Regions from separate parts of the Achromobacter sp. EG18 genome, predicted to be linked through region 2. Evidence: predicted binding sites of a transcription regulator. Region 2 holds the regulator's gene; the other holds the start of a gene.

Region 1 (5,509 bases), 960 kb from region 2:
GGATGATGGCGTGGCTTTTCTTGCCCTTGATGTGCGCCACGAAGCCCACGCCACAGGCGTCATGTTCGTTCTTGGGGTGGTACAGGCCCTGGGCGGGCGGCAGACCGATGCGGCTGGCATCGATCGGGGTCGCCTTGGGGGTGGGACAGGAATCGTTCGGGGTGGTGTGGGGCATGGCGCGCTCCGCAGTAAAGACTGCGTTCCAATGTTGCAGTGCAGGAACGGACAATACCCCCGCGCGTAGTACGGTGCAATAAGAATATAAGGGGTGTGACCCTAATTAAAGCAATGCACCGCCGTAGAGCGTTAATATGGTGACGCATCAACAGGCGCGTCAGACAAGGCTTCCCGGGGTGCACCTTTCGCAAGGGGTGGTGCCAGGGTGGATTACCCCTTGTTTCCGCGATGGTACGTCCCTGTTTATTGTGATGTTTTTTGGCCGCGTACCGACCGGTGGCGAGCAAGCGCAGGCCGCCGTCGGTCGGTGCGTCCCGAAACGGCCATGAAAAAGCGCCCGAAGGCGCTGTGTCAGGAAGTGGAACCGCCGCCGTTGCCGGAACCCGGTCCGTGGCCGTTGGCAGCCGGCGGCGAGGCCGGTGGCGTGGACGCGGCCGGGTCGGCATCGACGGCGGCCGGCGCGGCCGGCTTCTTGCGCGGGCGTCCGCGCTGGCCTGGCGCCACGCGGCGGCTGGCGGTATGCGCCAGGCTGGCGATGAAACTCGGGCCGCCCAGCGCCCATTGGCCGGAGACCGCCTGGTCGATGCGCTGGGTTTCCTCGCGCGACAGGCCGTCCTGCAGACGTTTGCGGTAATTGGCCTGGCGGTCGAACGGCGTGTTGCCGCAGGCCCAGTAGTCGGCATGATCGGACTGCCACTGCGCCGGGGCGGCGGTGGTGTTGCCGGTGTGGCTGGAAGCCGACGACCACGGCCAGGAATCGGGATCTTGCGAGGCGCCGCTGCGCACCGGATAGGTTTCCAGCCACACCAGCGCCGGCAGCACCCAGGCGCCGGGCTCGAGCAGGGCCGAGCGGTAGCGGCCGGCGAACACCCGGCCGCCGCGCAGGCGCGCGGCCAGGTTGCGGCCCAGCGTCTGCATCAGGCGCGGCAGGCCTTCCTCGTCGGCGGGCGTGGCCAGCAGCAGGATGCGATCGTTGGCAAGCAGCCAGCCGTGCACCGACACACGATGACGCTGGGCGGATTCGCCCAGCCACGCGGCAAGCTGGTTGAGGATATCGGCCGGGGCGGGCTGGGACGGCGCCGCCAATGGCTGAATGAAGTTGGCCTGCACCAGTTGGGGCAGCCCAGGGGCGTACAGACGGGGCAGACGGGCCATAGTGTCAGGGCTTGCGCTTCCAGAAGAACGGGTTGTCTTCTCTCACGTATATAAATAGTGCCACGGTGGTCGCTGGTCAAGTCCCGCGATCACAATATGGGCACGGAATCGATACTTTTTGTGGGAAGGACTCCGTGTTTCGGGCAGGTTAACATTCGGCGACGGATCGTCGTACCGTGGATATACCCTAATCCCGCCCGAATTTTGTTCAGCCTCAGACCCGGAGACCGCTGCCATGCCCGCCGCCCTGGAACTCATTTCCCAGCATCGCTGTTTTGGCGGTTCGCAGCGCTATTACCGCCATGAGTCGGCCGAGATCGGCCTGCCGATGCGTTTTTCCGTGTTCGTCCCGCCCCAGGCCGAGCAGGGGCCGGTGCCGGTGCTGTTCTACCTGGCCGGCCTGACCTGCACCGAGGAAACCTTCATGATCAAGGCCGGCGCCCAGAGCCTGGCCGCCGAGCTGGGCGTGATGCTGGTGGCGCCCGATACCAGCCCGCGGGGCGCCAACGTGCCCGGCGAGGACGAAAGCTGGGACCTGGGCACCGGCGCCGGCTTCTATCTGGACGCCACCACCGGCCCCTGGCGCGCCCATTACCGCATGGACAGCTACCTGACGCGTGAATTGCACGCCATCGTCACCAGCGCGCTGCCCGGCGACGCCGCGCGCGTCGGCATCTTCGGGCACTCGATGGGCGGCCATGGCGCCCTGGTGCTGGCGCTGCGCAACCCTGGCCAGTTCCGTTCGGTCTCGGCCTTTGCCCCGATCGCGGCGCCCAGCTTGTGCCCCTGGGGCAAGAAGGCATTCGGCGCCTACTTGGGCGAGAATCCCGACGACTGGGCCGCCTACGATGCCTCGGCGCTGATGCGCGGCTTGCGCCAGCCGTTTCCCGCGGGCATCCTGATCGATCAGGGCACGGCCGACCAGTTCCTGGCCGAGCAGTTGTATCCCGAGGTATTCGAGGCCGCCTGCGCCACCGCCGGCCAGCCGCTGGAACTGCGCCGCCAGGAAGGTTACGACCACGGCTATTACTTCATCTCCACGTTCATCGAGGATCACATCCGGTTTCACGTCGAGCGGCTTGGAAAACCGGCGGCCTGACGCCCCGCTTCTATACTGGGCGGCCTGCCGAGACAGGCCCGGGGCGCCCGGCATCCGACGCCCGGCCGCGGCGCTCTATGCATAGGATCGCCTGATTTGATCAACGGAATCGCTCCCTTCGTCTGGATCCTGCTGGCCGCGGTGATCCTTTTCCTGCCGGGTATGGCGATGCTGCTGGGCCGGGGCGGTCCGCGCGACGAGCGAGGCAGGCGCACCTTCCAGTTCCGGCCCGTGCGCCGCCTGTTTGGCCTGATGCTGCTGTTGCTGGGTGGCGTCTCGGGGCTGCTGGCCCTGTCGCTGGTGCAGTTCTTCCGCCTGACCACCGACGAGCCGGTGGCGCGCATCGAGGTGCGCCAGCAGGCCGAGGGCCAGTTCCAGGTCAGTGCCACCGCCCCGGGCGTGGGCGCCAAGCGGTATGTGCTCTATGGCGACCAGTGGCAGATCGACGCCCGCGTGGTGCGCTGGAAACTGCCGGCGCTGATGGCTGGCATGCCGCCGTTGTATCGCCTCGAACGCCTGTCCGGCCGATATAGCGATGCGGCGCGCGAGGCCTCGGCCACCCGCTCGGTCCACGCCCTGGACGACTGGCCTGCGCCGGACCTGGGTTCGCTCAAGCAGAGCTTCCCGAACTGGTTTCCCTTCGTCGATGTCCAATTCGGCAGCGCGGCCTACATGCCGTTGTTCGACGGGGCGACCTACCAGGTCTACATGGATCCGCGCGGCGCCTTGTTCGTGCGGCCGGACGGCGAGGCCACCGCCGCCGGCTTGAAGCGCCTGGGCTGGTAGGCGCCCGGCCGCGACGCGCGCCCCGGCCCCCATGACACAAAGCCGGCCGCCAGGGGCAGGACAGGCAAATAAAATTGGGGACGCCCTATAAAAGGGAAACTTTGACGCGCCGCAATAGTCGAATTAGCACTCCCTTTACTAGAGTGCTAACATCGAATCCATGTCTTTACCCCTTTGCATTCCGGAGACCGCCGCAATGAAGCAACCCAGTACCTCGTTGGCCACGTCCGGCAACGCCCTGGCGTTGGCCATCGCCAATCCGGGCGCACTCGGCACGATCGATGCCTACATCTCGGCCGTGAACCGCCTGCCGGTCCTGTCGGCCGAACGCGAAACCGAACTCGGCCGTCGCCTGCGCGACAGCGAAGACCTGGGCGCCGCGCGCGAGCTGGTGCTGTCGCACCTGCGCCTGGTGGTGTCGGTGGCGCGCCAGTACCTGGGTTATGGCTTGCCCCACGCCGACCTGATCCAGGAAGGCAATGTCGGCCTGATGAAGGCCGTCAAGCGTTTCGACCCCGAGCGCGGCGTGCGCCTGGTGTCGTTCGCCGTGCACTGGATCAAGGCCGAGATCCACGAATACATCATCCGCAACTGGCGCCTGGTAAAGGTGGCCACCACCAAGGCCCAGCGCAAGCTGTTCTTCAACCTGCGCAGCATGCGCCCGGACGGACAGACGCTGGATCCCGAGCAGGTCGATCACATCGCCCGCGAACTGAACGTGCGCCGCGAAGACGTCAGCGAAATGGAAGTGCGCCTGTCGGGCCGCGACATGTCGCTCGAGAACCAGGACGACGATGACGACAGCTACGCGCCCATCGCCTACCTGTCCGACGAGGGCCGCCAGGAGCCGACCCGTGTGCTGGAACGCGCCGCCCGCGACCAGTTGCAGAGCTCGGGGCTGTCCAGCGCGCTGGAAGCGCTGGATCCGCGTTCGCGTCGCATCGTCGAAGCCCGCTGGCTGCAGGACGACGGCGGCGCCACGTTGCACGAACTGGCGCAGGAATTCGGCGTGTCGGCCGAACGCATCCGCCAGATCGAGGCCGCGGCGTTGAAGAAGATGCGCGGCAACCTGGCTGCCTGATTGCTGCCTGCTTCCCGCCGTACCCATGCAGAGGGCCGCGATTCGCGGCCCTTTTGCTTTGCGTCGACGGTCGTGCGCGCCGGCGGGAGGGGGACGCCGCGGCGATGGTCGCGGCGCACCAATAAATTGATACAAATTCGCTGCGAAATAACGGGCGATTTCAGAAACTTAATGAAGCTCGCCCCGCCTAACTTCACGTAGACCGCGAACTTTGGTTGGCAGTCTTGTCATCCGTCTCGGCTTCTCCTCTTTCCCCTCCCCTATGAGACGGATGCTTGCGGGGCACCACGCATATGGTGCCCCGTTTTTTATTGCGCGCGCCAAACGCGTGACGTAGCAGGCGGCCGCGCTGCCAAAGCGTTGTGGGGTTGTCAGGCCGCCGGCTCTCAGGCCGCCCGCGCGCTGTCCGGACCGGGCTGGGCGCCCGTGTGCCACAGCGCGTCCTGCACGCGCCGCACGCCGGTGGCCATGGAGCCGTCCTGGTAGAGCTTGATCCAGCGGTAGCCGGGCGCGAGGTTGTCGACCACGTGCTTGCCATCGCGGATGCTGAACTGGAAGCAGGTGGAAGGCGTGGCCAGCATGCGCAGGTTGTGGCGGCGGCGGTCGAACTCGTGATGCACGTGGCCCCACAGCAGTACCCGCACCTGCGGCCAGCGCGTCAGCAACTTGAACAGCGCCTGGGGATTGTCGATCATCATCGAGTCGTGCCAGTGGTTGTCGATCTGCATCGGGTTGTGGTGCATGGCCAGCAGTGTGTGGCGCCCGGGCGCCTCGGCCAGCGCGGCCTCCAGCAGATCCAGTTGGCTGTCGGGCAGGTGGCCGGCGTTCGAGCCCGGCACGGTGGTGTCCAGCGAGATCACGCGCCATGCGCCGACGTCGGTCACCGGCGTCGACCATTCGGGCAGTTCCTGGCGCAGCGCGGATGGCAGGTCGTGGTTGCCGGGCAGGCAACGGATGCGGGCGCCGTCCAGCGCCGGGGCGGCGCCGAGCATGGCGGCCAGGCGTCGATAGGCGGCGGGCTCGCCGTCCTGGGACAAATCGCCGGTGGCCAGCAGCAGGTCGGGGCGTTTGCCGTCGGCCTCGATCTGCCGCAGCACGGCGCGCAGGCTGGCGTCGGTATTGACGCCAAGCATCACGGTTTCCGGCTCGCCGAAAAGATGGCAATCCGTCAATTGGACCAGCATGGCGGGCGCGTCATTGCGCCGTGCCAG
Region 2 (5,509 bases):
AGCCGGTGGTGGGCGGAGTCGCCTTCGCCATCGAGCGCGTCCAGGATCTGCGTGGCGCCGTCCAGCAGCGACTGCGAGTGCGACAGGCGGGTGTGCTCGGATTGCAGGGCGTCCCATTCGTCCGGCGCGAGGCCGAGATGGTCGAGCTCATCTACCTGCCACTGCAAGCGCTCGCGTTCGGCCGCCAGGCCTGCGGCGTCTTTTTCGGCCAGCTCCAGCTGCCGCGCCAGCGCGCGCCATTGCTTCCAGGCCTGGGCTACCCCCTGGCGCAGCTCGCCGTGGCCGCCGTGCGCGTCCAGCAGGTCGCGCTGGGCTTCCGGGCGCATCAGGCTCTGGTGCGCATGCTGGCCGTGGATATCGACCAGGCTGTCGCCCAGTTCGCGCAATTGCGCCACCGTGGCGGGCGTGCCGTTGATGTAGGCGCGGCTGCGGCCCTGCGCGTCGATCACGCGGCGCAGCGCCAGTTCGTCGTCGGCGTCGATCTCGCGTTCGGCCAGCCAGGCGCGCAGCGCCGGCGGCGTGTCGAAGACGGCGGTGATGTCGGCGCGGGCGGCGCCTTCGCGCAGCACGCTGACGTCGCCGCGCTCGCCCAGCGCCAGCGCCAGCGCGTCGATGAGGATGGATTTGCCCGCGCCGGTCTCGCCGGAGAAGACGGTGAAGCCGGGACCGAAATGGATCTCGGTCTGCTCGACGATGACGAAGTCGCGGATGTGCAGGGTGCGCAGCATGTCGGGGCGCTTACTACTCTACGTTGTCGGTGGCCTGCGGCATCAGGTTCCAGTGCAGCTTGCGGCGCAGGGTGGAAAAGAAGCTGTAGCCTTCCGGATGCACGAAGCGGATGGTGTAGGGCGCGCGCTGCACCACGATGCGGTCGCCGGGCTGCAGGTCGGACCAGGTCTGCATGTCGAAATGCACGCTGGCGCCGACCTCGACGCGGCCCATGGCGGTGAGCGTCATGTTCAGCACGCCGCTGTCGGGAATGACGATGGGGCGGTTGGACAGGGTCTGCGGCGCCACCGGCACCAGCACCATGGCGTTCATGCCGGGGTGCAGGATCGGGCCGTTGGCCGACAGTGCATAGGCGGTCGAGCCGGTCGGCGTGGCGATGATCAGGCCGTCGGCGCGTTGCGTGTACATGAAGGCGCCGTCGAGTTCGACACGCACCTCGATCATGCCGCCGCGCCCGGCGCGGTTCAGCACTACGTCGTTCAGGGCCGAGGCCGCGTACATCTGCTGGTCGCCGCGCCAGGCGCTGCCTTCGAGCAGCATGCGTTCCTCGATCTGGAAGTTGCCTTCCAGCACGCGCGTCAGGGCGCCATGCGCGTCCTGCACCGGGATGTCGGTGATGAAACCCAGGTGGCCGTGGTTGATGCCGACCACCGGCACGCCGTAGGGCGCGAGGTGGCGCGCGGCGCCCAGCACCGTGCCGTCGCCGCCCATGACCACCGCCAGCGACGCATCCTTGCCGATTTCTTCGTAAGTGGCAACCGGGTATTCCGTGAGGCCGGTGTTGCGGGCCGTGTCGGCATCGACGAGCACCTGCCGCCCGGCCTGCGTGAGCGCGTGCGCGAGCGCCCTTAGCGGAGTGGCCAGGCCGGTGTCCTGGTATCTGCCGATCAGCGCGACGGTAGGAAAGTGCATGGTGGCGAGGCGAATCAGAAAAACGAAATCGGTCCGGAATCGGGCCTGTTAGCCGATTATATGGGGCCGCATATCGGCTTGCGGGACAAAAATCGCCTTAATTGGAAAAGATTCCCTAAAATACCCGCTATGGATGACCGCGCACGCGCATTACTGAAAGCGTTGATCGAACGCTACATCGCCGATGGGCAACCAGTCGGCTCGCGGACGCTATCGAAGGTTTTCGATCTGTCGCCCGCCACCATCCGCAACGTCATGGCGGACCTGGAAGAACTGGGCCTGATCCACAGTCCGCACACCTCCGCGGGGCGCATTCCCACGCCCCGTGGCTACCGCATGTTCGTCGATTCGCTGCTGGCGGTGCAGTCCTACCAGCTCGAACCCCACAACATGGGCGACATGCTGGCGGCGGCCGAACCCACCCGCGCGGTCAACGCCGCCGCGGCGCTGCTGTCGAACCTGACCCAGTTCGCCGGCGTGGTGCTGACTCCCAAGCGGGCCCAGGTCTTTCGCCAGATCGAATTCATCCGCCTGTCCGACAAGCGCGTGCTGCTGATCATCGTCACGCCCGACGGCGACGTGCAGAACCGCATCCTGTTCGTGCAGCGCGACTACGCCGAGGCCGAACTGCTGGAGGCGGGCAATTTCTTCAACGTCCATTTCGCCGGCAAGTCCTTCGACGCGGTGCGGCGCACCCTCTCGACCGAACTGGCGCAGTTGCGCGAGGACATCTCCCGGCTGATGCAGGCGGCGGTCGAGGCCAGCGCCGAAGCGGCCGAGGATGGCGACGCCGTGGTCATCTCGGGCGAGCGCAAGCTGCTCGACGTCACCGACATCGCGTCCGACATGGACCGCCTGCGCAAGATGTTCTCGCTGTTCGAGAAAAAGACCGACCTGCTGCAGCTGCTCGACGTGTCGAGCCGGGCGCAGGGGGTGCAGATCTACATCGGCGGCGATTCCCAGCTGGTGCCGATGGAAGAGGTCTCGGTCATCACCGCGCCCTACGGCGTGGACGGCAAGGTGGTCGGCACGCTCGGCGTGATCGGCCCGACCCGCATGGCCTACGAGCGCGTCATCCCGATCGTGGACATCACGGCGCGCCTGCTGTCCAACGCCCTCAGCCACAACCAGTAGTCCCACCCGAACCGACATCCTCCTGGCGGAGGAAGGGGAGTTTTTGTGTTTCTTCGCCTGTTCAAGTATCTCTGGCCTGAACGCTACCTGCCCGAAGCCGAGCAGGAAGACCCCTTCAACGAAGATCCGCCGCCGCGGGTCGAAGGCAAGGTCGGCGTGCTGCTGGTGAACCTTGGCACGCCGGACACCCCTGGCAAGAAGGACATCCGCAAGTACCTGGGCGAATTCCTGTCGGATCCCCGCGTGATCGAGATCCCGCGCTATCTCTGGAAGCCGATCCTGCACGGCCTGGTGCTGACGCTGCGTCCCAAGAAACTGGAGCCGCGCTATGCCGGCGTCTGGCTCAAGGACGGCTCGCCGCTGATGGTCTACAGCCGCCGCCAGGCCGAAGGCGTGCAGGCGGCCTTGAGCGCCGCCGGCGTCGAGGCGGTGGTCGAGCTGGGCATGCGCTACGGCAATCCCTCGATCCCCGACGCCATCTCGCGCTTGCGGGCGCAAGGATGCGAACGCATCCTGACCGTGCCGCTGTACCCGCAGTATGCCGCCAGCACCACCGCCACCGTGGTCGATGCCGTCACGCGCCATGCGGCCCGGCTGCGCGACCAGCCGGAAATGCGCTTCATCAAGCGCTTCCACCAGGAACCCCTCTACCTGGATCCGCTGGCCGCCAGCATCGAGGCGCATTGGCGCGAGCACGGCAAGCCGCAGAAACTGGTCATGAGTTTCCACGGATTGCCGCGTTATTCCATCGAGCTGGGCGATCCGTATTACCGCGACTGCATAGAAACCGCGCGGCTGCTGTCGCAGCGTCTCTCGCTGCCGCGCGAGCAGATCGAAGTGACCTTCCAGAGCCGCTTCGGCACCGCCCGCTGGCTCGAACCCTATACTGAACCGACCCTCAAGGCGCTGGCCGCCTCGGGCGTGACCGAGGTGGATGTGGTGTGTCCGGGATTTGTGGCAGACTGTCTGGAAACCCTGGAAGAGATCAGCCTGGAGTGCCGCGACGCCTTTCTTGGCGCGGGCGGCAGGCAATTCCGTTACATTCCGGCGCTGAACGACGATCCGGCCTGGATCGCAGGGTTGGCCACTCTGGTGGAACGGCACTTGCAGGGGTGGCCCACGCATTCACGGACTTGAAGGAGAGGGCGCATGCACCATGATCCCAAGACGGGCAAGATTGTGAAAAAGGGGAACGTCAGCACCCCGGTGGACGAGGATCAGGTCGAACACGAGCTGGACGAGGCGCTGGCCGAGACCTTCCCCGCAAGCGACCCGATCGCCATCAACCCGGAACCCGACGACGACCCTGCCGTCGACCGGGCCCTGAAAGACACCTTTCCCGCCAGCGACGCGCCGGCCCCGGCCCAGCCGGGCAAGAAATGACCTGTCGTTGACCGGGCCGGACGGGCATTTTGCCCCCTGATCCTGGGCGTCTGAAGGGGCTCCAGGAGAACGGCGGGCTTCTTGCCGTGGATTCCGCCCCGTCCCAAGGGTGGTCCGCGACGGGGAATATTTGCTTTCCCGGGCTTGAAATAGGGGTATTGGCCCCCATTCATGTCTGCGAAAGCCATTCTTTTTGGAGGATTCCCCATGACGGCACCCAACGAGCCTGTAGATCAGACGCCCGGATTCGGCGATGACGCCGATGCGGCCCCCGCCGCCCAGGACGCCGCGCAGGCCGAGCTGAACGAGTTGCGCGCCCAGCTGGACGCGGCCCAGGCTACCGTCAATGAGCAGCAGGACCAGCTTCTGCGCGTGCGCGCCGAAGCCGAGAACGTGCGCCGCCGCGCCCAGGAAGAAGTGTCCAAGGCGCGCAAGTTCGGCATCGAGTCGTTCGCGGAAAGCCTGGTGCCGGTCAAGGACAGCCTGGAGGCCGCGCTGGCCCAGGCCGACCAGACCGTGGACACGCTGCGCGAAGGCGTCGAAGTGACGCTCAAGCAGCTGGCCGCCGCCTTCGAGCGCAACCTGCTCAAGGAAATCGCGCCGGTCCAGGGCGACAAGTTCGATCCGCACCTGCACCAGGCTATTTCGTCGATTCCCGCCGAGCAGCCCGCCAACACGGTGGTGCAACTGCTGCAGAAAGGCTACGTCATCGCCGATCGCACGCTGCGCCCGGCGCTGGTAGTGGTGTCCGCCGGCCAAGGCTGAGCGGGCGGCGCGCCATGACCGATCCCCGTTTCGACCCGGCGCAGGTCTTCGCGGTCTTCGACATGCGGCATGTCGACTCCGCGGGATTCGACGCGGCCGTGGTCCAGGCGCCGGGATTGGACCTGCGCTGCGTGTTCCTGTGGGGCCAGGATTGCTATAACTGCAATCTCTTCAAGCAGGCGGCATTGCTGCACCAGGAAACCCTGCTGGGCCTGGGCCTGACCTGGTTCGAGGCTGACGTCTACGCCGACGAACCCCTGGGCCGTCGCTTCTCCCTGCATGGCGTCCCCACTTTTGTGCTTTACCGGGCCGGAAAGCGGCTCGGCCGCATTACCGGTTGGCCCGGATTGCCCCAGTTCACGGCGGCGATCCGGCGCCTGCAGGAGACCCCGGCGGAAAATTCCAGCCAGGCGTCTTGAAAAACCCTGCGGGCAGCCCCAGTTATGTGGGGACAGGAAATTTCTCTCCAATTTCACAGATTTATCCAAGGTAACCCGACCATGAGCAAAATTATTGGCATCGACCTGGGCACGACCAACAGCTGCGTGGCTGTCATGGACGGCGGTCAGGTCAAGATCATCGAAAA

Evidence for each region. The regulator HrcA, encoded in region 2, represses chaperone genes, less so after heat shock. The targets are predictions, from matches to a motif close to TTAGCACTCNNNNNNNNNGAGTGCTAA.
Region 1: the regulator HrcA is predicted to act here: its motif matches at 3,341-3,367, upstream of rpoH (RNA polymerase sigma factor RpoH).

Annotation. Positions count from the first base shown of each region.
Region 1 is NZ_CM186213.1:4,643,779-4,649,287, forward strand. It holds gene AC6CR5_RS21360 (glutamate synthase-related protein) at 1-175, opposite strand, end outside; gene AC6CR5_RS21365 (hypothetical protein) at 529-1,332, opposite strand; gene fghA (S-formylglutathione hydrolase) at 1,568-2,431, shown strand; gene AC6CR5_RS21375 (hypothetical protein) at 2,528-3,217, shown strand; gene rpoH (RNA polymerase sigma factor RpoH) at 3,414-4,298, shown strand; gene AC6CR5_RS21385 (phosphodiesterase) at 4,685-5,482, opposite strand.
Region 2 is NZ_CM186213.1:5,604,288-5,609,796, forward strand. It holds gene recN (DNA repair protein RecN) at 1-728, opposite strand, end outside; gene AC6CR5_RS25925 (NAD kinase) at 742-1,641, opposite strand; gene hrcA (heat-inducible transcriptional repressor HrcA) at 1,771-2,775, shown strand; gene hemH (ferrochelatase) at 2,821-3,912, shown strand; gene AC6CR5_RS25940 (hypothetical protein) at 3,925-4,158, shown strand; gene grpE (nucleotide exchange factor GrpE) at 4,366-4,923, shown strand; gene AC6CR5_RS25950 (thioredoxin family protein) at 4,938-5,342, shown strand; gene dnaK (molecular chaperone DnaK) at 5,424-5,509, shown strand, end outside.